4 regions of the Rhizobium binae genome follow, and region 3 is predicted to be linked to each of the others. Evidence: predicted binding sites of a transcription regulator. Region 3 holds the regulator's gene; each other region holds the start of a gene.
What was found. The regulator LexA, encoded in region 3, represses DNA repair genes until DNA is damaged. The targets are predictions, from matches to a motif close to TGTTCNNNNTGTGTTCNG.
Positions count from the first base shown of each region.

Region 1 (7,915 bases), 1.1 Mb from region 3:
CATGAACCGGAACCTCGACGAAGGCCTCGGCATGATAAAGAAGGCCGTCGAGATTCGCCCTGACGACGGCTACATCATCGATTCCCTCGGCTGGGCCTATTTCCGCCTCAACCGCTTCGACGACGCTGTCGACGAGCTGGAGCGGGCCGCGCAGATCAAGGCCGGCGACGCGACGATCAACGACCATCTCGGCGACGCCTACTGGCGCGTCGGCCGCAAGCTTGAGGCCGTCTACCAGTGGAACCGGGCGCTGGCCTCCGAGCCGGAAGCCGCCGAAATTCCGAAGATCAAGGACAAGGTCGCCAACGGCCTGCCTCCTGCCGGCGACGATGCCAAGGCGGCCGACAAGAAACAGCCGGATCCGGCACCCGTCACCCCGCCTCCGGTCGACAAGAAATCCTAACGGGCGGCAAACATGCCTGAAGAGGGCCTGGCCGAGGCGTTCGGTGTCACCGAAGAGGCGCGCGCGAAGATCAACCTCGCTTTGCATGTGACCGGCCAGCGGCCGGATGGCTACCATCTGCTCGATATGCTGGTGACCTTCGCCGATTGCGGCGATCGGCTCGGTTTCTTGCCTGCACAGGCCGACACATTCACCCTGTCGGGCCCCTTCGGCGAGACGCTTGCCAGCGACGGCAGCAACCTGGTGCTGCGGGCCCGCGATCTCCTGCGCGAGGCGGTCGGCGCCCTCGCCTTCCCTGTGCATATCCATCTGCAAAAGAACCTGCCGATCGCCTCCGGCATCGGCGGCGGCTCGGCCGATGCGGCCGCGACGTTGCGGGGGCTGATGCGGCTCTGGGGCATGAGCTTGCCGGTGGGAGCGCTTGCCAGCCTCGCGCTGAAGCTCGGCGCCGATGTGCCGATGTGCCTTGAGAGCCGGCCGCTAATCGCCCGCGGCATCGGCGAAAGGATCGAAGCCGTGCCGGATCTGCCCGCCTTTGCCATGGTGCTCGTCAACCCGCTGCAGGGTGTTTCAACGCCCGAGGTCTTCCGCCGGCTGGCGGCAAAGAACAATCCGGCGCTCGATCTCGCTCGCGGTCTGTCCGAGACCGGCCGCTGGCTCACGGCGATCGGCTCGGCCCGCAACGATTTGGAGCCGCCGGCGCGCGAACTGGTGCCTGAGATTACGGTGATCTCGCAGATGCTGCAGGCCCATGGCGCGCTCTTCACCCGGATGTCCGGCTCCGGCGCCACCTGCTTCGGCATTTTTACCGGCATGGCGGCTGCGCAAGAGGCGGCCGCAGCTCTTCACGGCGAGCGGCCCGACTGGTATGTCCAGGCGACGGAAACGGTTTCGGGAGGCATGTAATGGCAGGTCCGGACGAAAAGCGGCCGTTTATCGCCGTCGGCATCGCGGTTCTCACCGTCTCGGATACCCGCACGCCGGAAACCGACAAATCCGGCGACACACTGGCGGCACGGATCACCGAGGCAGGTCATCGGCTGGTCGCGCGGGCCATCGTCCCTGACGACCGGGACAAAATCGCCGCGCAGGTCAAGGCCTGGACCGAACGGGATGACATCGATGTCGTCATCACCTCAGGCGGCACCGGCTTTACCGGCCGCGATGTGACGCCCGAAGCGCTGGAGCCCTTGTTCGAAAAGCGCATGGACGGCTTTTCCGCCGTCTTTCACCGCATTTCCTACGACAAGATCGGCACGGCGACGATCCAGTCGCGCGCAACGGCAGGGGTCGCCAATGCCACCTTCATCTTCGCCCTGCCGGGCTCTCCCGGCGCCTGCCGGGATGCCTGGGACGGCATCCTGAAAGCGCAGCTCGACTACCGCAGCACGCCGTGCAACTTCGTCGAGATCATGCCGCGTCTCGACGAGCATCTGAAACGCGGCGCGAAAAAATAGAATTTCGCGAGAAACCAATCCGAACGATCACGACGCGCCTTAAAGCATGTCTCGCAAAAGTGTGCAGCGGTTTTGCGACAAACAAGCCAATCCGAGCGATCGCGACGCACTTCAGGTGGCAAAGCCCGGCAGAGACGGGATCGTTTCCCAGCTGTCACCCGACAACAGGATGCAGCTTATGCCGTGAACATCCGTGACGACGAGCGTCCAGGTGCCGCTTTCGCCGGCATAGACCTCGAGGACGGAGTTCTGGCTGACCAGCCCGACCGCCATCAGCTTTTCAGCGAAATTTTCGTCCAGAAATTTGACGACGTCGGATCGACCTGCGCAACTGAGCGTCGCCTGCGATGCTGCCGAATGCGGATGCGCGATCATCAACGTCGCCGATATGACGGCCACGAGACCGTAAAGCATAGGGCGGATCATCACGCACCTCCTTTCGCCGGGAACCCGGCAGAAGAGGAGATTTTCGCCGACCTTTTCTGCCGTCCACCGGCATTCCATGGCCATCCGTTGCGAAGCGCGGCGCTTCGGCGGCGCCATGGCAAATTATAGCGCGGAATCTGATCGGGCGCCATCTTTGCGCGATCTCGGGATGATTGTGATGCGGGCAAGAGCAGCCGCTTATCCGCCTGCCGGCTCCGACCCGGGGGGTGAGCCGCGGTTGTCGATGCCGGCAAGGATCAAGTGAGGGGCGCTTTCGGCGCCAATCTGGCGGCGCGTTCAAGCGCCGGCGATGACACAGACTTACCGCGCAGCGCGCGCCACCCAGGACGGAACCAATTCGCTGGCGAGTTTGCGCGGCCTCTGGCCCTTGGCGAATTCGGCAAGGCGCATGCCGCTTCTGGCTGCGGCCAGCGCCTGGTTCTTCGGCATCAGCAGACCAAGTTCCAGCGGCGGCGCGGCGCGGCCGATGCGCTCGAAAAACGGGCGCCGGTAGCCGCGCGAGGCGGTGAAGCGCGCCGGCAGCTTGTTGAGCGCGATATATTCGGCAATCTCGTCGATCCAGCCCGCCTGCGGGCGTGCGCCCGGTTCGACGAAAAGCAGCCAGTCGCCGCGGGCGGAGCCGACGATGTCCTTGATATCCCATTGCGAATGAAACCGGCACCCGGCCGCGTCGGCGACCCGCGAGGTGCCGTCACGTGAGCCGTGATCGAGCACGACCACATCGCCGACAAGCCCCTCCACCGCGCCTGCCACCAAGACCGACAAGGTCTGGGCCAGCTCGGATTCCTGATCCTGACATTCGAGAATAACCGTCAACATCGCCTACTCATAATGCGCAGCACAAATTTTTGCCAGCGGCGTTTTCCGTATTTTGTTCTTGCATTGTTCTCAATTTGCCGATAGGAATTTAATCATCAAAACGGGCGGAAGCGATTGCTTGCCGCTGCGGGAGAATCCGATGAGAGAGCAGTCCCTGGCAGGGCAGGCCGCATTCGCGCCTGCCAATACGGCAGATATTGCCGATGCGATGATCGTCTCCTCCGGGCTGAGGGTCGAGGTCGACCGGCGGCGCGGGCGCGGCGCCGGACTGAACCCAACCGGCCGCTTCGAGGCGCTGCAGCGGGAGACCTTTGACGATGGATGGCAGACGCTGGAAGAGCTGCCGCCGTTCAAAACCGAAGTGCAGATCGAAAAGCCGCGCACGGCCATCACCCGCAACGAGTCACCCGACGTCGCCTTCGACCGCTCGATCAATCCCTATCGCGGCTGCGAGCACGGCTGCATCTATTGCTTCGCCCGGCCGACCCACGCCTATATGGGGCTTTCGGCGGGGCTCGATTTCGAGACGAAGCTGTTCGCCAAGCCTGATGCTGCAAAGCTGCTGGAGCGGGAGCTCGCCAAGCCGGGTTACAAGGTGCGGGCGATCGCAATCGGCACCAATACCGACCCCTATCAGCCGGTCGAGAAGGAATGGCGCATCATGCGCGGCATTCTCGAGGTTTTGAACAAGGCGAACCATCCGGTCTCCATCGTCACCAAATCGGCGATGATCCTGCGGGATCTTGACATTCTGCAGGAGATGGCGGCGAAGAACCTGGTGCGCGTCGGCATCTCGGTGACCACGCTCGACCGCAAGCTTGCCCGGACGATGGAGCCCCGCGCCGCCACGCCGCCGCGTCGGCTGGAGACCATCCACACGCTGTCGGAAGCAGGGATCCAGACGGCGGTAATGGCCGCCCCGCTGATCCCGGCGCTGAACGATCACGAGCTGGAGCGCATCCTCGAGTCGGCCAAGGCGGCCGGCGCCGTCGAGGCGAGCTATGTCATCCTGAGGCTGCCGCTCGAGGTCAGCCCGCTCTTCCGCGACTGGCTGTTGCAGCATTATCCCGATCGCTACCGGCATGTGATGTCGCTGGTGCGCTCGATGCGCGGCGGCAAGGATTACGATGCCGAATTCGGCAAGCGCATGAAGGGCGCCGGTCCCTATGCCTGGCAGATCGCCCGGCGCTTCGAAATGGCGGCGAGGCGTTTCGGCCTGACGCGACGCGGTCTGCCTCTGCGCGACGATCTGTTCGTGCCGCCTGATGGCAGCGGCGTTCAGCTGTCGCTGCTCTGATTTACAGAATTTGCGCCTCGGCCCATCGAAGAACCGCCCTGTTTTCGAGCCCCGAGCGCAATTCCCGCGGATGGCCCTGACCGCCACCATCCGCCGGACCGTCCCCGGCCGCCGCCCTGATCCGGGGACTTGCGGGAAATCGGGTTGGCGTGCGAGGTTCAGCCGCATGAGACCTCGCACGCCACCCGATTCTCCCCTGCTTTTCGACACGGCTCCGCTTGTGCCGGATTTCCGTCTGGAGCTCAAAGCCCGCAAGGCCGGCCACTGGCCCGTCGCCGGTGCCGACGAGGCCGGCCGCGGGCCGCTCGCCGGGCCGGTCGTCGCCGCCGCCGTCATCCTCGATCCGAAGCGAATCCCCGAGGGCCTCAACGATTCCAAGCAGCTTTCGGCGCAGCGGCGCGAGGAATTGTTCGTGCAGATTCTCGCAACCGCGACCGTTTCGATCGCCTCTTCCAGTTCTACACGCATCGACGAGACCGATATCCGCAAGGCAAGCCTCGACGCGATGCGCCGCGCCATCTGCAGTCTTGCCGTTCCGGCAAGCTACGTCCTGACCGACGGGCTCGACGTGCCGCCCGGCCTCGATTGCCCCGGGCAGGCCGTGGTCAAGGGCGACGCGCGCTCGGTCTCCATCGCCGCCGCCTCGATCGTCGCCAAGGTGACGCGCGATCGGATGATGGCGCGCGCCCACAATGTCTTTCCGGATTACGGCTTTGCCGCGCATGCCGGCTACGGCACAGCGCAGCACCGCGCCGGCATCGAGAGGCATGGCCCCTGCTCCCTGCACCGTATGAGCTTCCGGCCGTTGCGCAAAGGCGAGGACGGACCCGAGACGGATGAGCTGCTTGCGGAATAGGGCGCCCACAGATAAGGAGCGGCCCTTCTCGTCGCCCCGCAGCTGGGGTCCGAAGAGTAGGCGAGACCCGTCGACCGGTGGTTTTCCCAAGGATCTGCAACAGATCATCGGCTGAAGTCACTCAACAACAAAAAAGGCCGGGACATGCCCGGCCTTTCTTCATTCCATTCGATACCGCTCAGTTGAGCCGTGTCTTGACCTGGCTGACGGCGTTGCCGAACAGTTCGGACTGGACCTTGGCGTCGGCCTGCTTGGCGAGCACCGTTTCGGCGGCCGCGATCGCCAGATCGACGGCGGCGGAACGAACGGCCTTCATCGCTTCGGCCTCGGCCTGCTGGATCTTCTGTTCGGAGAGCGCCGTGCGATTGGCGACGAACTCTTCCGTCTTCTTCTTCGCTTCGGCAGTCAGCATCTGGGCTTCGCGCTCGGCGGCGGCAACGATGTGAGCCGCCTCGGCTTCCGCTTCCTTGCGCTTACGCTGGTATTCGGCAAGCAGATGCTGGGCTTCCTCGCGCAGGCGCTTGGCTTCGGCCAGCTCGTTGCGGATCTGGTCGGCGCGGTCGTCGAGCGACCGTGCCATCATGGCGGGAGCCTTCAGATAGACAACCAGCGCCAGGAACAGGACGAGGCCGACAAAGGCGAAGAAAGTCGCGTCAAAGTGAAACTCCATCGATCAAGCCTCCTTCTTGGCGGCCGCGACGGCGGCGGCGACATCAGCCTGGGCAGCCGTGCCGCCGATCAGCTGTTCGACGACGGCAGCCGCCGTTTCCTCGGCAATGGTGCCGACATCGGCGAAAGCCTTCGCCTTGATGTCGGCGATGCGGACTTCGGCAGCCTTGATCTTTTCCGACAGGCTCGCCTCGACAGCGCGGCGATCCTCTTCGGCCCTGGCCTTGGCGGCGTCGCGGGCGGCGGAGGCGATCGCATTCGACTTGGCGCGGGCAGCGGCCAGTTCGCCTTCATAGGTCCGGACGGCGGCGTCGGCTTCCGCCTTCAGGCGGCCTGCTTCATCCAGGTCCTGGGAGATGCGCGTGTGGCGCTGATCGAGGATGGCCCCGATGCGCGGCGCGATGACCTTCTGCATAAGGAGGTAGAAGACGCTGAACGTAATCACCAGCCAGAGCAGCTGGGATGCGTAGGTCGTCGAATCGAAAGGCGGGAACGGGCCACGGGCGTGTTCGCCTTCGGCAACGCCGGTCTCGGTGTGGACCTCGCCTGCGGCAGGAGCGGCATGCGCATCCGTGCCAGTCGCTGCCGCCGGTGCTTCTTCAGCGTAAGCCGGGGTCACAAAAAACATGCTCACCTCCAGGTGGACTGCAAATGCAAAGGATCACGGCTTGCGGTCGCAGGCCGTGATCCATCTATCCGCCGATATCAGACGGCGAAGAGCAGGAGGAGAGCGACGAGCAGCGAGAAGATGCCCAGAGCTTCCGTAACGGCGAAGCCGAATACCAGACGGCCGAACTGGCTGTCAGCGGCAGACGGATTGCGCAGAGCGCCGGAGAGGTAGCTGCCGAAGATATTGCCGAGGCCGAGAGCCGTACCGGCCATACCAAAGCAAGCCAGACCTGCACCGATGAACTTTGCTGCTTCCGCTTCCATGTTGAACTCCTTTGAAATGGTTGTTGCGGCGAATGACTGACGCCCTTTGACGTCGATGTCGTTATCCTTAGTGCCCGCCCGGATGGATCGCGTCGTTGAGGTACATGCAAGTCAGCACCGCAAAGACGTAAGCCTGGAGGAAGGCGACGAGGAACTCGAGACCGGTCAGGGCGACGGTCATGATCAGGGGAAGAACGGCTCCGCCGACACCGACTGCACCGAGGGCTCCAAGCGAGGCGACGAAGCCTGCGAACACCTTCAGCGTGATGTGACCGGCGAGCATGTTTGCGAAAAGACGAACGGAGAGCGAAATCGGACGGGATAGGAAGGAAATGATTTCGATTGTGACGACCAGCGGCAACAGAATGCCCGGCACGCCCGAGGGCACGAAAACGTTCAGGAAGTGGAAGCCGTGCTTATAGAAGCCGTAGACGAGCACCGTGCCGATGACGAGGATAGCCAGCGCGAAGGTGACGATGATCTGGCTGGTCACCGTGAAGAAATAGGGGAACATGCCGAGCAGGTTCGCCGTCAGGACGAACATGAAGAGCGAGAAGACCAGCGGGAAGAACTTCATTCCCTGCTTGCCCGCGCCTTCCTTCAGCATATTGGCGATGAATTCATAGGACATTTCCGCGATAGACTGCGAACGGCCCGGCACGATGGCGCGGTTCGAGGTCGCGAAATAGAGGAAGCCCGCAGCGGCGGCGGCCGAAACGACCATGAACAGCGAGGCGTTGGTGAACGAAAAATCAATTCCGCCGATTTCGATCGGGACAATCTTCTGGATCAGGAACTGATGAGTCGGATCGTTAGACACCGCTTGTTCTCTCTCGTTGGCCCGCAGGACGCGGGGTCATTGCACTGGACCGGGACCGGTCCTTATTTCTTGTCGTCCTTGTCGTCCAGGGGATGGGCCACCACCCCCGCAGAACGCAACACGTTCAGAACGCCGGCACAGAATCCGAGAAGCAGAAGAACAATCAACCCCCAAGGCGCCGTGCCAACAAAACGGTCGAGGAGATAGCCAAGGA
Region 1 is NZ_CP071604.1:954,017-961,931, reverse strand. It holds gene J2J99_RS04620 (tetratricopeptide repeat protein) at 1-403, shown strand, start outside; gene J2J99_RS04615 (4-(cytidine 5'-diphospho)-2-C-methyl-D-erythritol kinase) at 416-1,309, shown strand; gene moaB (molybdenum cofactor biosynthesis protein B) at 1,309-1,860, shown strand; gene J2J99_RS04605 (hypothetical protein) at 1,972-2,286, opposite strand; gene J2J99_RS04600 (glycosyltransferase family protein) at 2,608-3,126, opposite strand; gene J2J99_RS04595 (PA0069 family radical SAM protein) at 3,266-4,423, shown strand; gene J2J99_RS04590 (ribonuclease HII) at 4,590-5,279, shown strand; gene J2J99_RS04585 (F0F1 ATP synthase subunit B) at 5,458-5,949, opposite strand; gene J2J99_RS04580 (F0F1 ATP synthase subunit B) at 5,953-6,576, opposite strand; gene J2J99_RS04575 (F0F1 ATP synthase subunit C) at 6,654-6,881, opposite strand; gene J2J99_RS04570 (F0F1 ATP synthase subunit A) at 6,949-7,701, opposite strand; gene J2J99_RS04565 (AtpZ/AtpI family protein) at 7,764-7,915, opposite strand, start outside.
Region 1: J2J99_RS04595 (PA0069 family radical SAM protein) is a predicted target of LexA. The motif match lies at 3,180-3,197, and genes of this name have one in related genera.

Region 2 (7,915 bases), on a different replicon from region 3:
GCTGAAGACAGAGCTGGCCTTGCTGGGAGCGCTGCCTTTCGGCGTTCCCGTACCCATGTTGCTTCAAGGAGGATATGGCTATGGCAACATCTTATGACTACGCACCGTTGTTTCGCTCGACCGTCGGCTTCGACCGGGTCTTCAATCTTCTCGAAAATGCCCAGCGTGCCCGTTCGATCAGCGACTGGCCACCCTATGACATCGTCAAGACCGGCGATGACAGCTACCGGATTTCGATTGCGGTGGCCGGCTTTGCCCAGGCAGATCTCGACGTGACCTTCCAGTCCAACCTTCTGACCGTCACCGGCAAGAAGCAGGAGACCGCCAACGACGGCTACCTGCATCGCGGCATCGCCGGAAGACCGTTCGAACACCGGTTCGAGCTCGCCGATCATGTACGAGTGAACGGCGCGGATCTGCAAAACGGTCTCCTGTCGATCGACCTGGTCCGTGAGATCCCCGAGGCTCTGAAGCCGCGTAGGATCGATATCCAGACAAATCCGGCTGTCACGCAGAAGACGGCCCCGGTGCAAATCGAAGCGCAGAAGGCCGCCTGATTTCCAGGCCTGTTCAATAGATCAGGGCGCCACGGCGGTGGCGCCCGTCGACATTCCGGGTTGGGAAGGAGAGAGCGATGAAACCCGATATGTTCAGACAACCTGTGACCATCCTTGTCGGCCTTGGCTTTCCGGCTGAAGTCCGAACAGTCATGGATGCCTACCGGCATCTGGCCGAATGGCCGGCATCGTTGCGCGATACGGCCCATTCGGTGGCGCTCAAGTCATGCAGTGCCGCGCTGCGCGGCGATATCGAAGCCGAGACCGCGCGCGGCCTGTTTGCAGCCTTCGCCGCTAAGCATGATTTGCTTGCGCCGGAAACCGACGTGATCGTCGCCTCCCGCCGCCGGCACGACAAAGATCCGCACGTTCGCTAAGGAGGCCGATATGCACGAGATTTTGCAGCAGGCGGCCAGCAACGCTATGGCAATGGGACCAACGGTCCTGCTCCAGGGCATGCAGGTTGAGCGGCCGATGGATGTGGTGAAAGCGAAGGCACTCTCTGCAGACGACAAAAGGACCATCCTGGCTTCGTGGGCTTCGGATTTCTACGCCGTCAACTCGAAGCCCGCTTTCAGACATATGCCTGGAACACCGGAACCGGTTTCTATTGATGAGGTTCAGGCTGCCCTCAAAGAACTTGATCGACGCTACGGTCCCTGACCACAGCTATCTCAGGCGGCCTGTTTCATGGACTTTGCCAGCCGCTTGATTGCATGCTCCATCGAGCGCTGCCCGTCACAGTAATCCTGCCAGGCGGCCGTCTCGGCCAAGAGCGCCGGTACCGTGCGGATGGTGAAGCGTTTCGGATCGAGATCCGTCTTCACCTGGCTCCAGGTGAGCGGCATCGATACGGTGGCGCCGGGACGGGCGCGCGGCGACAGTGGGGCGACGGCAGTCGCCATCCGATCGTTGCGGAGGTAGTCGAGGAAGATCCGGCCGTTTCGCTGGTTCTTGGCCATCTTGATCAGATAGAGGTCAGGGTTCTCGCGTGCCATCTGCAGGCAGACATCGTGTGCGAACCCTTTTGCCTCCGGCCATGTCAGCTTCTTGCCCTTCGCCACGGCAAGCGGGGTGACGACATGCAGACCCTTGCCGCCGGTGGTCTTGCAGAAGCTGACGAGGCCGAGTTCCTCTAGTCGGTCGCGCATTTCCCGGGCGGCTTCGACCACGGTGGAGAAGGGGACGTCCGGACCGGGATCAAGGTCGAAGACGAGACGACCGGGAACCTCAGGTTGGCCCGGTTCGCAATTCCAGGGATGCAGCTCAACGCCGCCGATCTGGGCGATGGCGGCGAGGCCCTCGACCCGATCGATCTGCAGATAGGGTTTCTTGTCGCCGAACACCTTGACCAGTTCGAGCAGGTTCGACGTTCCAGGCATCGCGTGCCTCTGGAAGAACTGCTCGCCGCCGATGCCGTCCGGCGTCCGGATGATCGAGCATGGCCGCCCTTTGATATGGTCGATAAGCCATGGGCCGACAGCTTCATGATAGTGGGCGAGATCCTCCTTGGTGACCGGCACCCCGTCATTGGCATCCGGCCACAGGGCCTTGTCCGGGCTGGAGATCATCACGCCCATCACCTGGGCCTTGGCGTTCTTGCCGCGTGCCGGCCTTGATGCCTTTGTCGCGGCTGGCGTTGGGGTCTCTGTCTTCGCCGGCGATGCCGGCTTTTCCGCCTCGACTTCGGCTGCGGGTTTATCTTCCCGCAATCCCTTAAAGGCGGCCTGACGGACCAGGCCGTCCGCCGTCCAGCCGGCGAACTGGATCTCGGCGACCAATTCGGGTTTAACCCATACGATGTTGGGATCCTTCTTCGGCGCGCCGACGCCCGTGAACGGTGATTTGTCGGTCTCGATCTCCCGAAGCTTCGGCAAGATCGTGTCGACCGTTTTGGCCCCGTAGCCGGTTCCAACCCGGCCGACATAGACGAAGTGGTCACCCCTGAAGACGCCGACCAACAATGAGCGGAACTTGCCGTTGGTCTTGGCATAGGCGCCGATCACGACTTCATGGCCAGCGCGGCATTTGGACTTCGCCCATGTCTCGGTGCGGCCCGATTGATAGGGAGCATCCGCCTGCTTTGAAACAATGCCTTCCAGCGAGAGCTTGCAGGCCGACTTCAGCACGGCGTCACCACCGGTTTCGAAATGCTCGACGAAACGCAGGCGTGGATCCTCGCCGGCACCATGCAGCAATTTTTGCAGCCGTTCCTTCCGCTCGGTGAGCGGCAATCGCCGCAGATCTTCATCGCCTTCGAACAGCAGGTCGAAAGCGAAATAGACCAGGGCGTCCGTCTTTCCTTCCGACAGTGCCGCCTGAAGCGCTGCGAAATCAGGTGCACCGTTTTCGTCGAGGGCGCAGATCTCCCCGTCAATGATGGCATCCGGCAGGTTTGCAGCCGATGTCGCGATCGCCGGATATTTTGCCGTCCAGTCCAGGCCCTTGCGGGTCTTCAGCGTCACCTCGCCGTTTTCGATGCGCGCCTGGATGCGGTAGCCGTCGAACTTGATCTCGTGGATCCATCCCTCGGCCGCGGGCGGCCGTTCCAGCGTTTCGCAAAGCTGCGGCGCGATGAAGTCGGGCATCGCAGACTTTGCTGGTTTGGCAGTTTTAGCTGAGCTAGTTTTCCTTTTAGTTTTGGTTTCGGCTTTGCGTTCTTCAGCAGCAAGGCCATGGTTGCTGTCCCAGACCGCATCGGCCTGAACGTCGCCGCTCTCCACCATGAACGGCTTCGGCTTCCTGCCTTTGCCAGCAGCGATCGCTTCCATAGTTCGACCCGAGGCTACGGACGTTGCGTTGTCTTCAAGGACAGCCGCGCCGTTTTCCTCGACCGAGAAACCGTCGTGGTGCTTGATCAGCAGCCAATTGGTGCGCTTGCCGCCATCGCGATCGTTGCGCATCCGCACCAGAACGAAGCTGCCATGCAGCCGCTCTCCCTCCAGGGTGAACTTGAAGTCGCCCTTGGCCAGAGCCTGCTCAGGTGTCTTGTTGCCTTCGGGCTCCCAGTAGCCACGGTCCCAGAGCATGACTGTGCCGCCGCCATACTGGCCTTTCGGTATGGTGCCTTCGAAGTCGCCGTAGTCCAGCGGGTGGTCCTCGACCTCGACCGCCAACCGCTTGTCGTGCGGATCGAGCGACGGACCCTTAGTCACCGCCCAGGATTTGAACACCCCGTCGAGTTCGAGCCGCAGATCGTAATGCAGTCGCGTTGCGTCATGTTTCTGGATAACGAAGCGCCTGCGGTTCGATGCCTTCAGCTTCGCCGCGCCGCTTGGCTCCTGCGTCTTCTGAAAATCCCGCTTTTGTTTGTATGTCGAGAGCTTGTCGCTTGCCATGGCAGTCCTCGCTACAAATCCGCCTCCTGTCACGTCTGGTTGTCACAGCGCGCGACCTTAGGAGGCAAAAAGCAACAGATTGTCGTTTTGTTCCATGGAGTTGGGCAGGGGCGGTGGACAACAGCGCCATTGGCTCTGAATGATCGACCTGGCACCGTCGGAATTGATATGCGCTGTCGGCATGACTGCGCTGCAGCAAAGTCTATTTAATAGGCGGCCAGAACGCGTATCATCCACCTATCGAAGTGATGCACCTCCTCCCGCATCAGTTCGATATGCAGACGTCCTACTCCTCCCAAGGCCGGTTGCGGGAACAGCAACACTCCTCCTCCCAGTTGCTGTTCGGTTATTTTCGAAAAGCCTGCCGCACCTCCTCCCGCGGCAGGCTTTTTCGTTTTGGCCGCTATCACGCCGTCGCATCTTTTAGGCCCATGTGCAAAACGCAAAAAAAAATGAGGCGGTAGAGTCACTTGGCTCCCGCAGCCTAGGCTCCTGATTCGTTTCATCATTTCGCCCACAGCGCTTTAGCGGAGCCTAAATAAGCTCGATACGACCGGCTTGACTCCGTCACGGACACGGAACAAAAGAGGAACGTCAACAATTTTCGGGGACATGAAGTCCATGCAACACGAGCCGAGGGAGGTCCGTGAACGATGTCGCGCGTCCATAGTCCTCGGGTCATCGAGGAACTCAGGGATCGTATTGCGCACCTAGAAGGCGGCGCGGCGAAGAAGTCTGTCGTGCTGCCCTTCGGCGTCCGGGAAATGGACGAGCGATTGCCCGGCGGTGGGCTGTCGTACGGGGCTCTTCACGAGGTCGCCGGTGGCGGTTCGGGCACTGTGGATGGCGCGGCGGCAGCCTTATTCGCCGCCGGCATTGCCGCGCGCTCGAGAGGCAAGGTGCTCTGGTGCCTGACGAGGCCTGACCTGTTTTTCCCCGCCATCGCTCAGGCAGGCCTACATCCCGACCGGGTGATCTTCTGCGAAGGCGACAAGGAGGAGGATGTCCTGGCTTCCATGGAAGAAGGGCTCTCTTTCGGTGGCTTGGCAGCGGTGGTCGGGGAGTTGGTGCGATTGCCGATGGTGGCATCCCGGCGGCTGCAGCTGGCTGCCGAAAAAACCGGAACCATGGGCCTCGTTGTCCGCAGATGGCGGCGACAGACGGAAGCGTCGGACTTCGGCAACCCGACGGCCTCGACGACACGATGGAGGGTGAGCGTGCTTCCGTCGGAGGAGCTGCCAGTGGCAGGGGTCGGCCGGGCGCGGTGGCTGTTGGAATTGATGCGCGTGAAAGCAGGCGAGTGTGCTGAGTTTGAAATAGGAGCCTGTGATGCCAAGGGTCGTTTGTGTCTACTTCCCCAATCTGGCAACAGACCGGATACGTCGACATGGAGAGGGAGCCGTGCCAGCTGACCAGCCGCTCGTCGTCATTTCCAAATCGGGGTCGAAACGCTGGATCTCGGCGGCCGATACCGCCGCACGCAAACTGGGCCTCAAGATCGGCATGCCGGCGAGCAAAGCCCAGGCCGTCGTTGCCAATCTGACGATGATCGATGCTGATCCCAGCGCCGACGCCGCTGCCCTTGAGCGGCTCGCGCTGTGGGCGCTCCGGCAGTACAGCCCGGTCGTTGCTGTCGATGGCGCGGACGGCATCGTCATGGATACGGAAGGCGCCGATCACCTGCAGGGCGGCGAAGACTTGCTGATCTCCGGCTTGGTCAATGGGCTGAGAGGACGGGGCCTGGCGGCGCGTGCTGCGGTCGCCGATACATGGGGGGCCGCGCATGCGATCACCCGCGTGACGTCGGCTGAAACGACGGTTGTCCCGGTCGGCGGCGTTGCGAGAGCGGTGACTGGCCTGCCGATCCACTGTCTGCGTCTTCCACCAGACACCATCCATGGACTGCGGGTGATGGGCGTCGAGACGGTCGGTGAACTCTCCGCAATGCCACGTGCGCCCGTGACGCTGCGATACGGTCTCGAAGTTGGCCGACGGCTGGATCAGCTCTTTGGACGAATGGCAGAACCGATCGAACCTCTGCGCACTCCGGAGCTTGTCGAGGCAGCGAAGAACTTTCAGGAGCCGATCGGCGCGGCGGAGACGATCGCCAAATATGTGCGTCGACTGGTCGGCGAACTGACCGCCAAGCTGGAGACGCGCGGTCTCGGCGTCAGGCGTTCCGATCTCGTCATCCATCGTGTCGACAACACCCGCCAGTGCATCCGAGCCGGATTGGCAAAACCGGTACGTGACCCCGCCCGGCTGTCAAAGCTTCTCTGCGACCGGATCGAGAAGATCGATCCGGGCTTCGGCATCGAATGCCTGGTGCTTGTCGCCATCATGGCAGAGCCGCTCGAGGAGCGACAAGCTGCATCCTCCCTGATCGAAGAACCCGTGGTCGACGTGACGCCGCTTGTCGACATCCTCGGCAATCGCGGCCAGCGGCTTTACCGGGTCACGCCCGTCGCCTCCGACGTTCCCGAGCGATCGGTGATGCGCGTCGGTCCGATGGCCGACGAAACCGGGGCGACATGGGCTGCCAAATGGCCGAGGCCGTCGCGACTGCTGGCCAACCCGGAACGGATCGACGTCACCGCTCTGCTTCCCGACCAGCCGCCTGCCGTCTTCACCTGGCGCGGAAAGCGCCGTCGGGTAAAGCGGGCAGACGGCCCGGAGCGGATTTTTGGCGAGTGGTGGCTTCGCCCGAGAGAACATGCCGCCGTTCGCGACTATTTCGTTGTCGAGGACGAGGCGGGTGAACGCTACTGGGTCTATCGCGCGGGTGACGGCGTGGATGCTGACACCGGCTCGCACCTTTGGTTTCTGCATGGGGTGTTCGGATGAGATATGCCGAACTCCAGGTCACCACGCATTTCTCCTTCCTGCGTGGAGCGAGTTCAGCCGAGGAACTGTTTGCCGCGGCGGCAGCGCTTGGCATTGACGCTCTTGGCGTGGTCGATCGCAATTCGCTTGCCGGGATCGTGCGGGCATGGGAGGCGGCAAAGACCACCGGCGTGAGACTGGTCGTCGGCTGTCGGCTCGATCTCTCCGACGGCATGTCTATCCTGGTCTACCCCACCGATCGGCCAGCCTATTCGAGACTGACCCGCCTGCTTTCGCTCGGCAAGAGCCGGGGCGGCAAGGGCAAGTGCGTTCTCGATCTGTCAGACGTGGAAGCCTATGCTGCTGGCCTGATCGCAATCCTTGTCCCGGATGAGGCCGACGAGACCACTGCCAGCCAGCTCAGGAAGATCGCTGCGATTTTCGGCGACAGGGCCTATGTCTCACTGTGCCTGCGCCGTCGCCCGAATGATCGCTTGCGGCTTCACAATCTTTCGAACATGGCGGCGAGACATAAGGTCAAAACGGTTGTCAGCAACGACGTTTTGTTTCATGATCCAAGGCGACGACAGCTCCAGGACATCGTCACCTGCATCCGCAACCGCACGACCATCGACAGCGTCGGCTTCGATCGCGAGCGGCATGCCGATCGCTTCCTGAAAGCGCCGGAAGAGATGCACCGGCTGTTCTCGGAATACCCGGAAGCGTTGGCACGAACCCGCGAAATCGTCGACCGCTGTCGTTTCGACATGAGCGAGCTTCAGTATCAATACCCGGAAGAAGCGCTCGTGCCGGGCCTTGATGCCCATCAGTCATTGACAAAGTTCGCCTGGGAGGGCGCTGCTTCCCGATACCCCGAAGGGATCCCGGACAAAGTCCGCAAAGCAATCCTTCACGAGCTGGAACTCATCCGGGTGATGAAATACGCCCCGTATTTCCTCACCGTCTACAGCATCGTCCGGTTTGCCCGGTCGCAAGGAATCCTTTGCCAAGGGCGGGGATCGGCGGCCAACTCGGCGGTCTGTTACTGCCTCGGCATCACCAGCATCAATCCGGAAACGGGTGACCTTCTCTTCGAGCGGTTTGTTTCGATGGAACGGGACGAGCCTCCAGACATCGACGTCGACTTCGAGCATGCCCGCCGCGAGGAAGTCATCCAGTGGATCTACGAGACCTATG
Region 2 is NZ_CP071608.1:29,192-37,106, forward strand. It holds gene J2J99_RS29350 (Hsp20 family protein) at 81-557, shown strand; gene J2J99_RS29355 (DUF982 domain-containing protein) at 635-934, shown strand; gene J2J99_RS29360 (hypothetical protein) at 945-1,220, shown strand; gene ligD (DNA ligase D) at 1,232-3,895, opposite strand; gene J2J99_RS29370 (ImuA family protein) at 4,549-5,307, shown strand; gene J2J99_RS29375 (Y-family DNA polymerase) at 5,225-6,739, shown strand; gene J2J99_RS29380 (error-prone DNA polymerase) at 6,736-7,915, shown strand, end outside.
Region 2: J2J99_RS29370 (ImuA family protein) is a predicted target of LexA. The motif match lies at 4,472-4,489, and genes of this name have one in related genera.

Region 3 (7,915 bases):
GTCGCCATGTTCGGCGAGCTGCTCGATCGGGTAGCCGCGGTGCAGCAGCACACCTTCGTCGCCATCGATATAGGTGATTTTCGATTCACAGGATGCGGTCGAGGTGAAGCCCGGATCATAAGTGAAGGAAGCGGTGTTCTTGTAGAGGGCACCGATATCGATGACGCTTGGACCGATCGTGCCGCTTTTGACCGCGAGGTCGACCGATTTGTCACCGATTTTTATTGTTGCGCTTTGATCCGTCATGCTGATCCTCCGAAATGTCGGTGGCGCCACAAAAGCGCCATAGGGGTTAAGCGTCCTCACCGATAGCTATATGATCGCGAGGCTAATGCCAAGTTACCGTGACGGCATTTTGTGCATTGCGGCATCACCTTTTAGGCACTGCAGCGATGAGCCGCACGCATAGCGGAAACCGATGATTCGACTGACATTTCGCATTTGCGATTTTCTCTCGCATTTCAATCGATTATGCTTGCCGGAATTGCCCGAAGGTTGCATTCTGGTGCCTGGGCAAGGTGACTTCGGGCGGCGCATGCAGGAATTGACGACAGTCGAATTGCGGCCACAAGGCGTCGGTCTTGCCGATCCCGCGGAAGGTCCTGCCCCTGCCGCGGCAATGCGGCCGTCAAGAACCCAGTCCGCGATGTCGGTGCGCCACCGGCTGCCGGCGGCAATGGGACAATCGCTGCGTGCCGGCGGCCGGATGCTGAGCGAGGAGTTCGATCACGGCCGCCTGCTCCTGTTCTCGCCGGTCTTCCTCGGCGCCGGCGCGGCGTTCTGGTTTCTTGCTGCAACGGATGTTCCTCTCGTTCCATCGTTGCTCTGCCTGTCGGTGTCGATGCTTGCGGGGCTTGTCGCCGGCCGCAGCCGGCCGGCCTTGCGGGCAACGCTTCTGGCGCTTTCCCTGGTCGCATGCGGCATGCTCTGCGCGCAGTTCGAAAGCTGGCGGGCCTCGACGGTCATCCTCGATTCATCCGTGACGACAACGGTGACCGGCCGCGTCGAGCGGCGCGAAGGCGATGATCGCGGGCGGTGGCGCTATATTCTTGCCGTCACCGGCACCGAGGCGCCAGAGGTGAAGCGGCCGCCGCGGCGCATCACCGTGATCGCGCGCGGTGCCGATGCGCCTTTCGAGATCGGTGACATCATCACCGGCCGCGCGCGGTTGACGCCGCCGGCAGGGCCGGCGCTTCCTGGCCTCAACGACTTCTCCTTCGGTGCCTATTTCGATGGCATCGGCGCCAACGGCTTCTTCTACGGTGCTCCGGAGAAAGTCGATTTGCCCGCGGGCCCGCAAGCTGCGACATCGACGCCCGAAGCTCTGCTCGAATGGCTTTACCGGTTGCGCAGCGGCATCGGCGATCGCATACGCTCTATTCTGCCCGGTGACACAGGCGCTTTTGCCGCCGCTCTGGTGACTGACGAGCGGCGCGCCATCTCGAAGGAAACGACGGAGGCGCTGCGCCAGTCCGGCCTTGCTCATATCGTGGCGATCTCAGGCCTCAACATGGCGCTGTCGGCCGGCATCTTCTTCGTCGGCTTCCGGATGCTGCTCAGCCTCTTTCCCGGTGTCGCCCAAGCCTATCCGACAAAGAAGATCGCCGCCGCCGGCGCACTCATCGCCGTCACCGCCTACTTCCTGATCTCAGGATTCGGGGTTTCGGCCGAACGCGCTTTCATCATGATGGCGATCATGCTGATTGCCGTCTTCTTCGATCGGCCGTCGATCAGCCTGCGCAATGTCGTGCTCTCGGCGCTCGTCATCATCACCATTTCACCCTCCGAGGTCCTGGGTCCGAGCTTCCAGATGTCCTTTGCTGCGACTTTGGCACTGGTATCGGGCTATCAGCTGTGGAAGGACCGGCGCGTCCGGGAAAGCCCGTTGCCGAAGCTGCCGTTCCTGCGGCCGGTCGCGGCCGTCGCCGGTTTCTTCGGCGGCATCTTCCTGACTTCGCTGATCGGCGGCTTCTCCACGGCGCTGTTTTCGATCGAGCATTTTCATCGCCTGACCGCTTATGGCCTGCCGGCAAACCTTGCGACGATGCCGATCATCTCCTTCATCGTCATGCCGGCCGGGTTGCTGGCCATGTTGCTCATGCCGTTCGGTCTGGACGCTCCGCTCTGGACGGTGGTCGGCTTTGGCCTCGATCTGGTGATTGCAGTCGCCAAGACGGTGTCCGGCTGGGGTGGCGATATCGGTTTCGGCCGCTTGCCCGGCTGGTATTTCATCATGGCTGTGGCAGGCTTTCTGCTGCTGATGCTGCTCCGCACCCGGTTGCGCCATGCCGGCACATCGATCCTCGCTGTCGCAACGCTCATCCTGCTCACTCTGCCGGGGTCCCGGCCGCCGGATCTGGTGATTTCCGAAGATGGTGGTCTAGTCGCGCTCGTCGCGTCGACGGCAATGGCTTCTAACCGCGAAAACCCGCCGGACTTCATCTTCGACCAGTGGCAGAGAGCGCTGGTGTCGCCGACGCACCAGCCGCCGAAGATGCTGGATGGCCCTGCCATTCCGCCCCAGGGTGAGGACCGCCGCCTCAGGCTTTCCGGCGACCAGCAGAATGAAGCGAGGACGGCAATGGTGGCCGCAGCAGCTGGCGGTGAGGCAAATCGGTTTTCCTGCGTCAAGAAAGCCTGGTGCATAGCCAGGCTCGGCAATGGCCATGTCGTCGCGGTCATCGACAATGCCGCCTATCTCGGCCCGGCCTGCGACGCCGGCGAGATCGTCGTGACCGCGGTGCGCCTGCGTTTCGACCGTTGCCGCTCCGGTGCGACACTCTTCACCGGCGAGACGCTGCGCAGGACCGGTTCCATTGAATTGCGCTTTGTGCAGACGGGACTCGAGATCGCAACCGCATTCGATGCCTGGTCACGTCCATGGATGCGCCATCGCGCCTATGATTGGCGCAAAGGCGGTTTCGCCGAATCCGGCCCGTCTGCTGTCAGTGATAACGGCGAATGAGGCCGACCAGCTTGCCCTGCACCTTGACCCGGTCGGGCCCGAAGATACGAGTCTCATAAGCCGGGTTGGCGGCTTCGAGCGCGATCGAGGCACCCTTGCGGCGAAAGCGCTTCAGCGTCGCTTCCTCGTCGTCGACGAGCGCAACGACGATATCGCCGGGACTTGCGGTGCTGCCATTGCGGATGATCACCGTGTCGCCGTCGAAGATCCCGGCGTCGATCATCGAATCGCCCTTGACCTCCAGCGCGTAATGTTCGCCCGAACCGAGCATATCCGCGGGAACGACGATGTCGTGTGTATTGTTCTGGATTGCCGAGATCGGAACACCGGCGGCGATCCGGCCCATGACCGGCACGGAGACGGAGTTGCCGTTGTCGGCGATCGGCCTTGCGGCAGCGGGGGCGGCGACCGGCTGGGGCTTGCCGAGGCTGCCTTCGATAACACTCGGGGAAAACCCGCGGCGCGGCTGAAGGCTGGGGCTATAGGCCTCCGGCAGCTTGATCACCTCCAGCGCCCGGGCCCGGTTCGGTAGGCGGCGAATGAAACCGCGTTCCTCGAGCGCCGTGATCAAGCGATGAATGCCGGATTTCGAGGCGAGATCCAGGGCGTCCTTCATCTCGTCGAAAGAGGGAGGAACGCCGGATTCCTTCATGCGCTCATGAATGAAAAGGAGAAGCTCCTGTTGTTTGCGCGTGAGCATCGACGTCAGACCCCGTGATTGAAACAAATCCAGAACAGACACTATATGTTCCATATGTGTTCCGCAAGTAGCTAAATTTCCGTAAAAATTCACGCCAACTCGTCGAGATTTTTATTTTCATTTGCCGGATCGGCACACACGTCTTGCATTGGGGGTGGTGCTGTCGCACATCTCTTGGCGTGTCAGGAGGGATCTCATGATCGCACATTCCGCCAAGCCGCACCCGCTGGATCATGTCGTGCTGCCCGTCGTCAATATCGACCTGGCGCGCGAAAGGCTCGGCAAGCTCGGCTTCACCGTCGCCGCCGATGCGCGCCATCCGTTCGGAACGGAAAATGCCTGCGTCTTTTTCGCCGACAAGACCTACATCGAGCCGCTGGGGGTGGCGAGCGTCGAGGAAAGCGAGATAGCGGCCCGCCAGGGGAATGTCTTCATCGCCCGCAATCGCGCCTTCCGCTTCCGCTGCGGCGAGGAGGGACTTTCGGCGCTGGCCTTCCGCACCGAAGATGCCGGCCTCGATCATCGGCGATTCTTCGGCAACGGTGCGAGTGCCGGCGAGATGTTGCAGTTCAGCAGGCCGATACGGATGCCGGACGGTTCGGAAAGCGTCGGCAATTTCAAACTGGCCTTTTCAGGAGATCTGCGCGCGCCCGACTTCTTCCTATTCACCTGTCAGCGCATCAATGCCTTCCCCGCCGATCGCGCCGCGCTGGAGACACATGCCAACGGCGTGACCGGCATTTCCGAGATCGCGCTTTGTACGCCGGAGCCGGCTGCGTTTGCCGCCTTCGTCGGTCTTGCGGTCGGGCAAACGGCGGTGGAGAAAACTGGTTTCGGCATGAAGATCGCAGCCTCGAATGCCAAGATCAGCCTGATGACGCCGGAAGGGCTAGAGGCCTATTTCGAGCTTGCCGTTTCCGCCGCCGATCGTGGCCTGCGCGGCCAGGCAATCCTCTTCACCGTCACCGATCTTGCCGTGACAGAAGCGCATTTGGCTGCTAACGGAGTGACATATACACGCAAGAACAATCGCATTCTGGTGAAGCCCACGCCCGGGCAGGGCGCGCTTTTTGCCTTCGAGGAAACACGATGAGCACTGATACCAATTCCGAGGTCAAGATCGGCGAAGGCGAAGGCCAGGTCACCTTTTCCAATACCGGCCGCCTGTCGCTGATTGCCGGCCCCTGCCAGATGGAGAGCCGTGATCACGCGTTCATGGTCGCCGGCACGCTGAAGGAGCTCTGCGCAAAGCTCGGCATCGGCCTCGTCTACAAGAGTTCCTTCGACAAGGCGAACCGCACTTCGCTTTCGGCCGAGCGCGGCATCGGGCTTGAAAAAGGCATGGAGGTCTTCGCCGACCTGAAGAGGGAATTCGGCTTTCCCGTCCTGACCGACGTCCACACCGCCGAGCAATGCGCCGAGGTGGCGGAGGTGATCGACGTTCTGCAAATTCCCGCCTTCCTCTGCCGGCAGACGGACCTTCTGATCGCCGCCGCCCGGACCGGCCGCGTCGTCAACGTCAAGAAGGGGCAGTTCCTCGCCCCCTGGGATATGAAGAACGTCCTGAAGAAGCTCAATGCCAGCGGTAATCCGAACGTGCTGCTATGCGAGCGCGGCGCCTCCTTCGGCTACAATACGCTGGTTTCCGACATGCGCTCGCTGCCGATCATGGCGGCGATGGGCGCGCCCGTCATTTTCGATGCGACCCATTCCGTCGCCCAGCCGGGCGGGCAGGGCGAATCCTCGGGCGGTCAGCGCGAATTCGTCGAGACGCTGGCGCGCGCAGCCGTGGCGACAGGCATTGCCGGCGTGTTCCTCGAAACCCACCAAGACCCTGACAACGCACCGTCCGACGGCCCGAACATGGTCTATCTCAAGGACATGCCGCGGCTGCTTGAGAAATTACTTGCGTTTGATGCGGTCGCCAAGGCCTGACGTTCAACAGGTTGACATGATGGTGGTTTAGGCCACGTCGGAACGCCGGTTCGAAGGCTGGAAATTGCGGCTTTGTAATTTGCACGCCTTCGATTATGACAGGCTTCGAACGATTGATCACCCACCGAGCAGGAAGAACCCATGACTGCAATCACCGATATCATCGCCCGCGAGATTCTCGATAGCCGTGGCAACCCCACCGTCGAAGTCGATGTCTATCTCGAAGACGGCAGCATGGGCCGCGCGGCCGTTCCCTCGGGCGCTTCGACGGGCGCTCATGAGGCGGTCGAGCTGCGCGACGGCGGCAAGCGCTACCTCGGCAAGGGCGTCGAGAAGGCGGTCGAGGCGGCCAACACCGAGATCTTCGACGCTATCGGCGGTATCGACGCCGAAAACCAGATCCAGATCGACAACATCATGATCGAACTGGACGGAACGCCGAACAAGTCGCGTCTCGGCGCCAACGCCATTCTCGGCGTGTCGCTGGCCGTCGCTAAGGCGGCCGCCCAGGCCTCCGGCCTGCCGCTCTACCGTTATGTCGGCGGCGCTTCGGCCAGCCTGCTGCCGGTGCCGATGATGAACATAATCAACGGCGGCGCGCACGCCGACAATCCGATCGACTTCCAGGAATTCATGATCCTGCCGGTCGGCGCCGATACAATCGCCGAAGCCGTTCGCATGGGTTCGGAAGTCTTCCATACGCTGCGCAAGGAGCTTGCAGCCCAGGGCCACAACACCAATGTCGGTGACGAAGGCGGTTTCGCACCGGGCCTGAAGAGCGCTTCAGAGGCCCTCGACTTCATCGTCAAGTCGGTTGAGAAAGCCGGCTACAAACCGGGTGAGGACATCTACCTCGGCCTCGACTGCGCCTCGACGGAATTCTTCAAGGACGGCAAATACGTACTCGAAGGTGAAGGTCGCACGCTCGAATCGGGCGCCATGGCCGAATATCTGGCCGAGCTGGCCGCCAAGTACCCGATCATCTCGATCGAAGACGGTATGGCCGAAGACGACTGGGACGGCTGGAAGGCGTTGACCGATCTGGCCGGCAAGAACATTCAGCTCGTCGGCGACGATCTCTTCGTCACCAACTCCGCCCGTCTTCGCGACGGCATCCGCATGGGTGTCGCCAACTCGATCCTGGTCAAGGTCAACCAGATCGGCTCGCTGACGGAAACGCTCGATGCGGTCAATACGGCGCATAAGGCCGCCTACACCGCCGTCATGTCCCACCGCTCCGGCGAAACCGAGGATTCGACCATCGCCGATCTCGCGGTTGCCACCAACTGCGGCCAGATCAAGACCGGCTCGCTGTCGCGTTCCGACCGTCTCGCGAAGTACAACCAGCTGATCCGCATCGAGGAAGGCCTCGGGCCCCAGGCCCAGTATGCCGGCCGCTCGATCATCCGCGGCTGATCGAATTTGATGTCAATGGCTTAACCCGCGCCCTCCCGGCGCGGGTTTTTTATTGCCTGATTTTTACGGTCAACGAACGGTTAATCTCTGCGCATTATGCTGAACGAATTGGTAATGCGTTCAAGAGCATACGTGTATGTGGACAAGGCATCATAAAAAGAGAAAGCTTGGCCGCTTCGTCATTCCGGCCATGACGGTCGCCTTCCTTTCCTATTTCGGCTATCATTGCATCCATGGCGATTACGGCTTGCGGGCGACGGAGACGTTCGAGCGTCAGCGCGTCGCGCGCGAAAAAGAGCTTGCGGTTTTGAAGGCGAAGCGCGAACATCTGGAAAGTCAGGTCGCGCTCCTCAGTGACGGCTCGCTCGACAAGGATATGCTGGACGAAAAGGCGCGCTATCAGCTGAATATGTCGCGCGCGGACGAGATCGTCATATTCAACCATTATTCCAATTAACCCAAATTCGGTTAATTGGAATTTATGACGTATTTCCAACGGTTTAGTGCCGAATACTAGCCATGCAATTATGGCATTGCTGTGGTCATATTTCTTCCCTATGGTACGCGCCATCGAGAAACGACAAACCCATAGGGAGGGTTGAATGGCGCCGCGAAAGACCGCGACCGTTTCCAGCCGCAAAACTGCAGCAAAACCAGCAGCCAAATCATCGAATGGAGGCCCGGTAGCCGACTTCGATCGGGATGAGGAACTCAAGGCCTATCGCGAGATGCTTCTGATCCGCCGCTTCGAGGAGAAGGCCGGTCAGCTTTACGGCATGGGCTTCATCGGCGGCTTTTGCCATCTCTACATCGGTCAGGAAGCTGTCGTCGTCGGCATGCAGATGGCGCAGAAGGAAGGCGACCAGGTCATTACCGCCTATCGTGACCACGGCCACATG
Region 3 is NZ_CP071604.1:2,064,136-2,072,050, forward strand. It holds gene gltA (citrate synthase) at 1-246, opposite strand, end outside; gene J2J99_RS10085 (ComEC/Rec2 family competence protein) at 536-2,965, shown strand; gene lexA (transcriptional repressor LexA) at 2,946-3,665, opposite strand; gene J2J99_RS10095 (VOC family protein) at 3,862-4,758, shown strand; gene kdsA (3-deoxy-8-phosphooctulonate synthase) at 4,755-5,600, shown strand; gene eno (phosphopyruvate hydratase) at 5,742-7,016, shown strand; gene J2J99_RS10110 (FtsB family cell division protein) at 7,153-7,473, shown strand; gene pdhA (pyruvate dehydrogenase (acetyl-transferring) E1 component subunit alpha) at 7,619-7,915, shown strand, end outside.

Region 4 (7,915 bases), 2.2 Mb from region 3:
GAAGAGGCACAATTCAAATCCGCCCGCCCATCTCGGCAGCCGCTATCGCAAGGCTGGCGGCTTCCTGCCGGAAGCCGGCAATACCATCGTCTGTCATGTCGAGAAGGCATCGCGGACGCAGGCGGCGCTGATCGAGGCGCGCGAAAGATATCTGGTCATGCCCGAGGCCCCGCAGTTCCTCTTCACGCCGATCTCGAGTCTCCATATGACGCTTTTCGAAGGCATCATCGAGAGCCGGCGCCGGCAGGAGTGCTGGCCGCATGATCTTCCTCTCGATGTGCCGATTGACGACATGACCGCGCTGCTGGCAGAGCGGCTCGAAGGCTTTTCTATGGCCGAGCCTTTCAAGGTCGCCGTCGTCGCAGCCCGCCCGTCAGGGCTGTTGGTCGACGGGGTGACGGAGAGCGACCGCAAGATCATGCGTGCCTGGCGCGATGCCTTTGCCGATCTTCTCGGCTATCGCCAGCCGAACCATCTGGATTACAAATTCCACATTACCTTCGCCTATCCGACCGAATGGCTGGAGGATGAAGCGTTGCCGCGCTGGCAGGCGATGCTGGACTCGGTGGCCGCGGATATCCGCCGCAAGACACCCGTCTTAGAGCTGACGCCGCCGGCGTTCTGCGTGTTTGAGGACATGAACCATTTCCACGAACTGCTGATCTTCGATATCGGCGCCTGAACGGGAGAAGCCTATGAACAGACCGACGCTTTACATCGGCAACAAGAACTATTCTTCCTGGTCGTTCCGGCCATGGATGGCGCTGACGGGCGCCGGCGTCGATTTCGAGGAAATCCTGATCCCCTTCGACTATCCCGGCGGCAATCCCGATATCAAAGCCATCTCGCCGACCGGCCGCGTGCCCCTTCTGCAGCATGGCGGATTGAGGATATGGGAATCGCTGGCGATCATCGAATATGCCGCCGAGCTATATCCGGATGCGGGGCTCCTGCCCGCAGATCGCGCCGACCGGGCGCTCGCCCGCTCGGTTTCGATGGAGATGCTCTCGAGCTTCCGGGCCCTACGCAACGCCTGTCCGATGAATATCCGCAGGCCGAGGGGCAAGATCGCGCTGCCGGAAGGCATCGAAGCTGATATCGGCCGTATCGAGGCGATCTGGCGCGATCTTCTGCAGAAATCCGGCGGGCCGTTTCTCTTCGGCGCGTTCAGCGGCGTGGATGCGATGTTCGCGCCTGTGGTCAACCGTTTCGATGTCTATGATCTCGTCAGCCAGGATGATACGCTCGCCTATATGAAGACGATGAAGGCGCATCCGGCCTGGCGGAAATGGGAAGAGGCGGCCCGCGCCGAGCCCTGGATCGTCGCGGAAGTCGAGGTCTGAGGCTCGAATCGTCGGCTTCGCAAAAAGATACGCATGGGGACTGGTCAAGGCCGCCCCTTGCATGTATAAGCGCGCAAAATTTCCGAAATCGCGACATGTCCGTTTCGGCCGCCAGTCTGGCCGTGGGAGTGTTTTGCCCGCAAGTGGAGTAAGAAAAATGGCTGTACCGAAGAGAAAAACGAGCCCGTCCAAGCGCGGCATGCGCCGTTCGGCTGATGCGCTGAAGGCTCCGACCTATGTCGAAGACAAGAATTCCGGCGAACTGCGTCGCCCGCATCACATCGACCTGAAGACCGGCATGTATCGCGGCCGCCAGGTCCTGACGCCGAAGGAAAGCGCATAATTTTTCGATTCGGCTCGTCCGATCGAAGCTTTTCGAGGCCGGCGTGACGCCGGCCTTTTTGCATTTCCCTGCAGCGGGGTTATCGGCAAATATAATATTTGCAGCGGCTTGAAGTGGGAAGGCGGTTTACGGCAGTATTCCCTTGGCGCCAGGAGATTTGCCGATGATAGCCGCAATGCCGCTGATGATTATCCCGTTTATTCTTTACAATCTGGCGATGCTCGGCCTGATGGGCGATGGCGGCATTGCAGTGCTGAAGCATGACGTCATCGTGCTGTCGATGCTCTCAGGCGCGATCTGGAGCATGGCGCTCGGCGATCTCTTTATCGTCGTAGCGCTTGTCGTTTTGTTCTTCGAAATCCTGAAAGCGACCAGAACCGGTCCCGGCAACCTTTCGAATCATATCCTGTCGATGCTGGTGTTCATCGCCTTGCTGGTCGAGTTTCTGCTCGTCCAGGACGCTGCGACGCAGGTGTTCTTCATTCTGATGACGATCGCTCTGATCGATGTGATCGGCGGTTTTGCAGTTTCGATCCGAAGCGCCGGGCGGGATGTCTCGATCGGCTTATAGGTTGTCGAGCTTGTTCTGAAGGGCGCGGAGCTGTTCCTTCAGCTCGTCGATATCCTTGGCCTCGGCCTTGCGGCTTTCCTTGGCCGCCGGCGGAGCCATGAAAGGCGAGAACATCTGCATGGCCTGCTGAAACAGCTCGGTGTTGCGGCGGACCTGGTCCTCGACCATCTGCATCGGCAATTGCAGGTTCTTGCCGAGAGGCGTCTCGCCAAAGGCGCGGTTCACCTGCTCGCGCATCTGGGCCTGCTGCTCGGTGAAAGCGCGCATCGAATGTTCGAGAAAGCTCGGCACGACCATCTGCATCTGGTCGCCGTAATAGGTGATGAGCTGGCGCAGGAAGGAGATCGGAAGCAGCGTGTTGCCAGTCTTCGATTCCTGTTCGAAGATGATCTGGGTCAGCACCGAATGGGTGATGTCATCTCCGCTTTTTGCATCCTGGACGATAAAATCTTCGCCCTTCTTCACCATCTCCGCCAGATCTTCCAGCGTCACATAGGTGCTGGTGCCTGTATTGTACAGGCGGCGATTGGCGTATTTCTTAATGACAATCTGACCCTCATTCTTCGCCATATCAGTCTCCTGAACCCCCGTCTGATTTATGGATGTTCCTCCACTTCAGACTGTAAACGCAAAAGAAGGCCGGTGACAATCTCTTTGTGCTATGCGGCAAACCTTTAACAGATCATACGAATCGGCTTTGCGGGCCGCCGCCGAAAAATTCGGGCGGCCGGTCTTCGCGTTTGACTTGTGCTCAAAGCTTTGCCAGTTTCCCCTTATATAAGTGGGACGAAAACGAGGAGCCTCCCCATGAGCAATGCATCCGTCGTCATCGCCAGTGCAGGTCGAACAGCAGTTGGTTCGTTCAACGGCGCTTTCGCAACGGTCCCCGCGCACGAACTCGGCGCGGCCGTCATCAAAGGCGCGCTCGCGCGCGCCGGCGTCGATGCCGGCGACGTGGACGAGGTGATCCTCGGCCAGGTGCTGGCCGCAGGCGAAGGCCAGAACCCGGCTCGCCAGGCGGCGATCAAGGCCGGCATTCCGAAGGAAGCGACAGCCTGGGGCGTCAACCAGCTCTGCGGCTCAGGCCTGCGCGCCGTTGCGCTCGGCATGCAGCAGATTGCCACCGGCGATGCCAAGATCATCGTTGCCGGCGGCCAGGAATCCATGTCGATGGCGCCGCATGCCCTGCACTTGCGCGGCGGCGTCAAGATGGGTGACGCGAAGATGGTCGACACGATGATCAAGGATGGCCTGACCGATGCCTTCCATGGTTATCACATGGGCATCACCGCCGAGAATATTGCGCGTCAATGGCAGCTTTCGCGCGACGAACAGGATCAGTTCGCCGTCGCTTCACAGAACAAGGCCGAAGCCGCCCAGAAAGCCGGCCGATTTACCGATGAGATCATCCCTTATGTCATCCAGACGCGTAAGGGCGACGTTACGGTTGATGCCGACGAGTATATCCGCCACGGCGCCACGCTGGAGGCGATGGCCAAGCTGCGGCCGGCCTTCGACAAGGACGGCACGGTGACGGCTGCGAATGCCTCCGGTCTCAATGACGGCGCCGCAGCAGCAGTGCTGATGAGCGAAGCCGAAGCGGTCCGCCGCGGCATCCAGCCGCTCGCCCGCATCGTTTCCTGGGCAACGGCGGGCGTCGATCCTTCAATCATGGGTACCGGCCCGATCCCGGCGTCCCGCAAGGCGCTGGAAAAGGCCGGCTGGTCGGTCGGCGATCTCGATCTCGTCGAAGCCAACGAGGCTTTTGCGGCGCAAGCCTGCGCTGTCACCAAGGATCTCGGTTGGGATCCTGCTATCGTCAACGTCAATGGCGGGGCGATTGCCATCGGCCACCCGATCGGCGCTTCCGGCGCGCGCGTTCTCAACACGCTGCTGTTCGAAATGAAGCGCCGCGGCGCGAAGAAGGGCCTGGCCACGCTTTGCATCGGCGGCGGCATGGGTGTCGCCATGTGCTTCGAAGCACTTTAATAGCATACGATCCATCATTGATTGAAATCCCGCCGCGCGCGGGGCGAAAACACAAGGGGAGCGGAACATGAGCAGAGTGGCTCTGGTCACCGGAGGGACACGCGGCATCGGCGCAGCCATATCCATGGCATTGAAAAACGCCGGATACAGGGTGGCGGCAACTTATGCCGGCAATGACGAGAAGGCCAGAGCCTTTCATGACGTCACCGGCGTTGCCGTATTCAAGTGGGACGTTTCCGACTACGCTGCCTGCGGTGAAGGGGTCGCCAAGGTTGAAAGCGAAATCGGCCCGGTCGAGATTCTCGTCAACAATGCCGGCATCACCCGCGATGCCATGTTCCACAAGATGACGCCGCAGCAGTGGCACGAGGTGATCAATACCAACCTCACCGGCCTATTCAACATGACGCATCAGGTCTGGACCGGCATGCGCGACCGCAGCTTCGGGCGCATTGTCAACATCTCCTCGATCAACGGCCAGAAGGGCCAGATGGGCCAAGCCAACTATTCGGCCGCCAAGGCCGGCGATCTCGGCTTCACCAAGGCGCTTGCCCAGGAAGGGGCGGCGAAAAACATTACTGTCAACGCCATCTGCCCCGGTTACATCGGAACGGAAATGGTGCTTGCCGTGCCGGAGAAAGTGCTGAACGAGCGCATCATTCCCCAGATCCCCGTCGGCCGTCTCGGCGAGCCGGAAGAGATCGCCCGTTGCGTCACCTTCCTCGTCTCCGACGATGCCGGCTTCATCACCGGTTCAACGCTGACGGCCAATGGCGGGCAGTTCTTCGTTTAGCCCCGGTTGACGATCCAGATCGACTTGAAGCGACAGCGTCTGCCTGGCTGCGCTGTCTCTTTTATGTGCGGGACCGGATATCCGCAACGCGGGTTCAGAACGTCAGGAGCGGCTGCGGGGGTTGCGATGTCCGCGGGCTGGAATCCTGACCGGCACTGTTTGCGCCGCCCGGTCTTCGCTGCGAAGGGCTGAGATCGCGCTTGTCACGAAGGCCAAGGCGATGGGAACGGCGACGGCGGAACCCATGAAAATCTGGGCCATGGAGGCGTTCCCTTTCGGTGCGTGGGCGGCTTTGTCTGCCCATTGCGCTTGAGAAGGAATATGCGGTCGGCGGGTCGACGCCGGCAGGCTCGACTTTCGAAACCGATCGTCAACGTCGCGTTGACGCAGGATGCCAGCAAAGAAAAACGGGCGCCAGGGCGCCCGTTGGGAGTCCGATATGATTTTGCCGGTCAGTAGCGGCAACGGGCCTCGTAGCGGCGGCCGTAGCGGTCGCGATAAATGCAGTAGCCGCGGCGTTCGACCGACTGGCCGATCAGCGCGCCGGTCAGACCGCCGGCAACGGCACCGACTGCGGCACCGCCCCAGCTGTTGGTTACGGCGCCGCCGATGACCGCACCGGTGCCGGCGCCGATCGCCGTGCCCTGCTCGGTCGGAGTACAGGATGCGAGAGCGCCCACGAGCGCGCCAATGAGAACAATTTTCTTCATCATGTCGTAACTCCCCAGGTTGTCGGGCTTTAGATGCGCCCCATTAGTACAAGGATAATGATAATGACGAGAACTAGCCCCAAACCGCCCGAAGGTCCATAGCCCCAGCCACGGCTATAACCCCAATTCGGCAAGGCTCCGATCAAGAGTAGAATGAGGATAACGAGAAGTATCGTGCCAAGCATTGCGTGTTTCCTTCATTTTCATCCGCAATCTGAATGGACAAGAAACACGCATTGGCGATTTTTGTTCCCGGTTGAGCCCGCGAATTGTGATGCGGCACGATTCATGGTTTGTGATCGATGCTGCCCAGTAAAATAGCACTATGGTTAAAAAGACGTTTAAATACAACATGTTGCGGCGAACAAAGCACGAAGATTGCAATGTCGTCGATTCGTCGGCGATTCGTTCCGTTTTTGATCAATCCGATGACGTAAGCGCTCCCCGCTTAAACGATGTGAATTTCGTCGTCGAAAGGTTAATCCTCGGCCTGCGGCGTCAGACGCGAGGGGCAGTCCCCCGACTGCATATAGCGGCAACACATGGCGGCGCCACCAGATCTTGCCGTGAACGAAAGGTGAAAGCGGTTTGGTCGGCGATTCGTCTCCGATTCGTTCCGGATTTGGTCGAAGGGTTAATTGGCCAGGAATGTTCGCTTGGCAAAAAGCGCACGGCCGACCGCCGGCAAGGCGATGGAGATGCGAACAGGAGAGAGTCTCCCGATTCAGCATCTAGTGGAAAAAAGTGATTCAAAATCAATACTTAGCCGTGAACAAAAGCTGAATCCGCGGGAGTCAGCGATTCGTCGCTGATTCGTTCTCAGGCTGTTCTGAATCGGAAATGCAGGCGTCCCGGATGACTCGCAGAGGTCGTAATCCTCGCTGCATTTTAAAATCTGCCCTTGCGTTTGCGGCGGCAGCTGTCCATGTGTTCTGTGCCTCCGTCGAGAGGCGACAATTTTCCTGGGGCCGCCTGCCTCTTTTGCATGGACCATGACTCTGACTTCGCAGCCGATGATTCTGAGCGGGCGCGGTGTGACCGCGATGCTCGGACCAACCAATACCGGCAAGACCCATTACGCCATCGAGCGCATGGTCGCACACGGGACCGGCGTGATCGGCCTGCCGCTGCGGCTGCTGGCGCGCGAGGTCTATACGCGGGTGGTGGAGAAGGTCGGTGTGCAGAACGTGGCGCTGGTCACCGGTGAGGAAAAGATTTCGCCGGCCAATGCACGCTTTTCGGTCTGTACCGTCGAAGCGATGCCGCGGGACACGAAGGCCGCCTTCGTTGCGATCGACGAGGTGCAGCTCGCCGGCGATCTCGAGCGCGGTCATATCTTCACCGATCGCATCCTGCACCTTCGCGGCCGCGAGGAAACGCTGCTGCTCGGCGCGGCAACGATGCGGCCGATCCTTCAGCAGCTGCTGCCCGGTATCACCATCGTCGAACGGCCGCGGCTTTCGCATCTTTTCTATGCCGGGCAGAAGAAGATCACCCGGCTGCCGCAGCGCTCCGCCATCGTCGCCTTTTCGGCCGACGAGGTTTATGCCATCGCCGAGCTCATCCGTCGGCAGCGCGGCGGCGCGGCGGTCGTGCTGGGCGCGCTCAGCCCTCGCACCCGCAATGCGCAGGTCGCGCTCTACCAGGCGGGCGACGTCGAATATCTGGTGGCGACCGACGCAATCGGCATGGGCCTCAATCTCGATGTCGATCACGTCGCTTTCGCCCAGGACAGAAAATTCGATGGATACCAGTTCCGCAACCTCAATCCGGGTGAGCTCGGCCAGATCGCCGGCCGCGCCGGGCGGCACGTGCGCGACGGAACCTTCGGCGTCACCGGCCAGGTCTCGCCCTTCGACGAGGAGCTGGTCCAGCGCATCGAAGGCCATGAATTCGACAATATCAAAGTCTTGCAGTGGCGCTCGACCGAGATGGACTTCTCCTCGATCCATTCGCTGCGGGCCAGTCTCGAGGCGGGGCCGCGCGTTGCCGGACTGACGCGTGCGCTGCCCGCGGTCGACCAGCAGGCGCTGGAGCAGCTTTCGCGCTATCCCGAAGTCATCGATCTCGCCGATCGGCCGGCCCGCGTCGAAAAACTCTGGGAGGCTTGCGCACTTCCCGACTACAGGCGTATCACTCCGGCACAACATGCCGATCTGATTGCGA
Region 4 is NZ_CP071604.1:4,386,149-4,394,063, forward strand. It holds gene J2J99_RS21390 (DUF1868 domain-containing protein) at 1-682, shown strand, start outside; gene J2J99_RS21395 (glutathione S-transferase family protein) at 696-1,343, shown strand; gene rpmF (50S ribosomal protein L32) at 1,501-1,686, shown strand; gene J2J99_RS21405 (hypothetical protein) at 1,850-2,257, shown strand; gene phaR (polyhydroxyalkanoate synthesis repressor PhaR) at 2,252-2,827, opposite strand; gene J2J99_RS21415 (acetyl-CoA C-acetyltransferase) at 3,065-4,246, shown strand; gene phbB (beta-ketoacyl-ACP reductase) at 4,314-5,039, shown strand; gene J2J99_RS21425 (hypothetical protein) at 5,142-5,300, opposite strand; gene J2J99_RS21430 (YMGG-like glycine zipper-containing protein) at 5,492-5,752, opposite strand; gene J2J99_RS21435 (DUF3309 family protein) at 5,779-5,934, opposite strand; gene J2J99_RS21440 (helicase-related protein) at 6,742-7,915, shown strand, end outside.
Region 4: J2J99_RS21440 (helicase-related protein) is a predicted target of LexA. The motif match lies at 6,667-6,684, and genes of this name have one in related genera.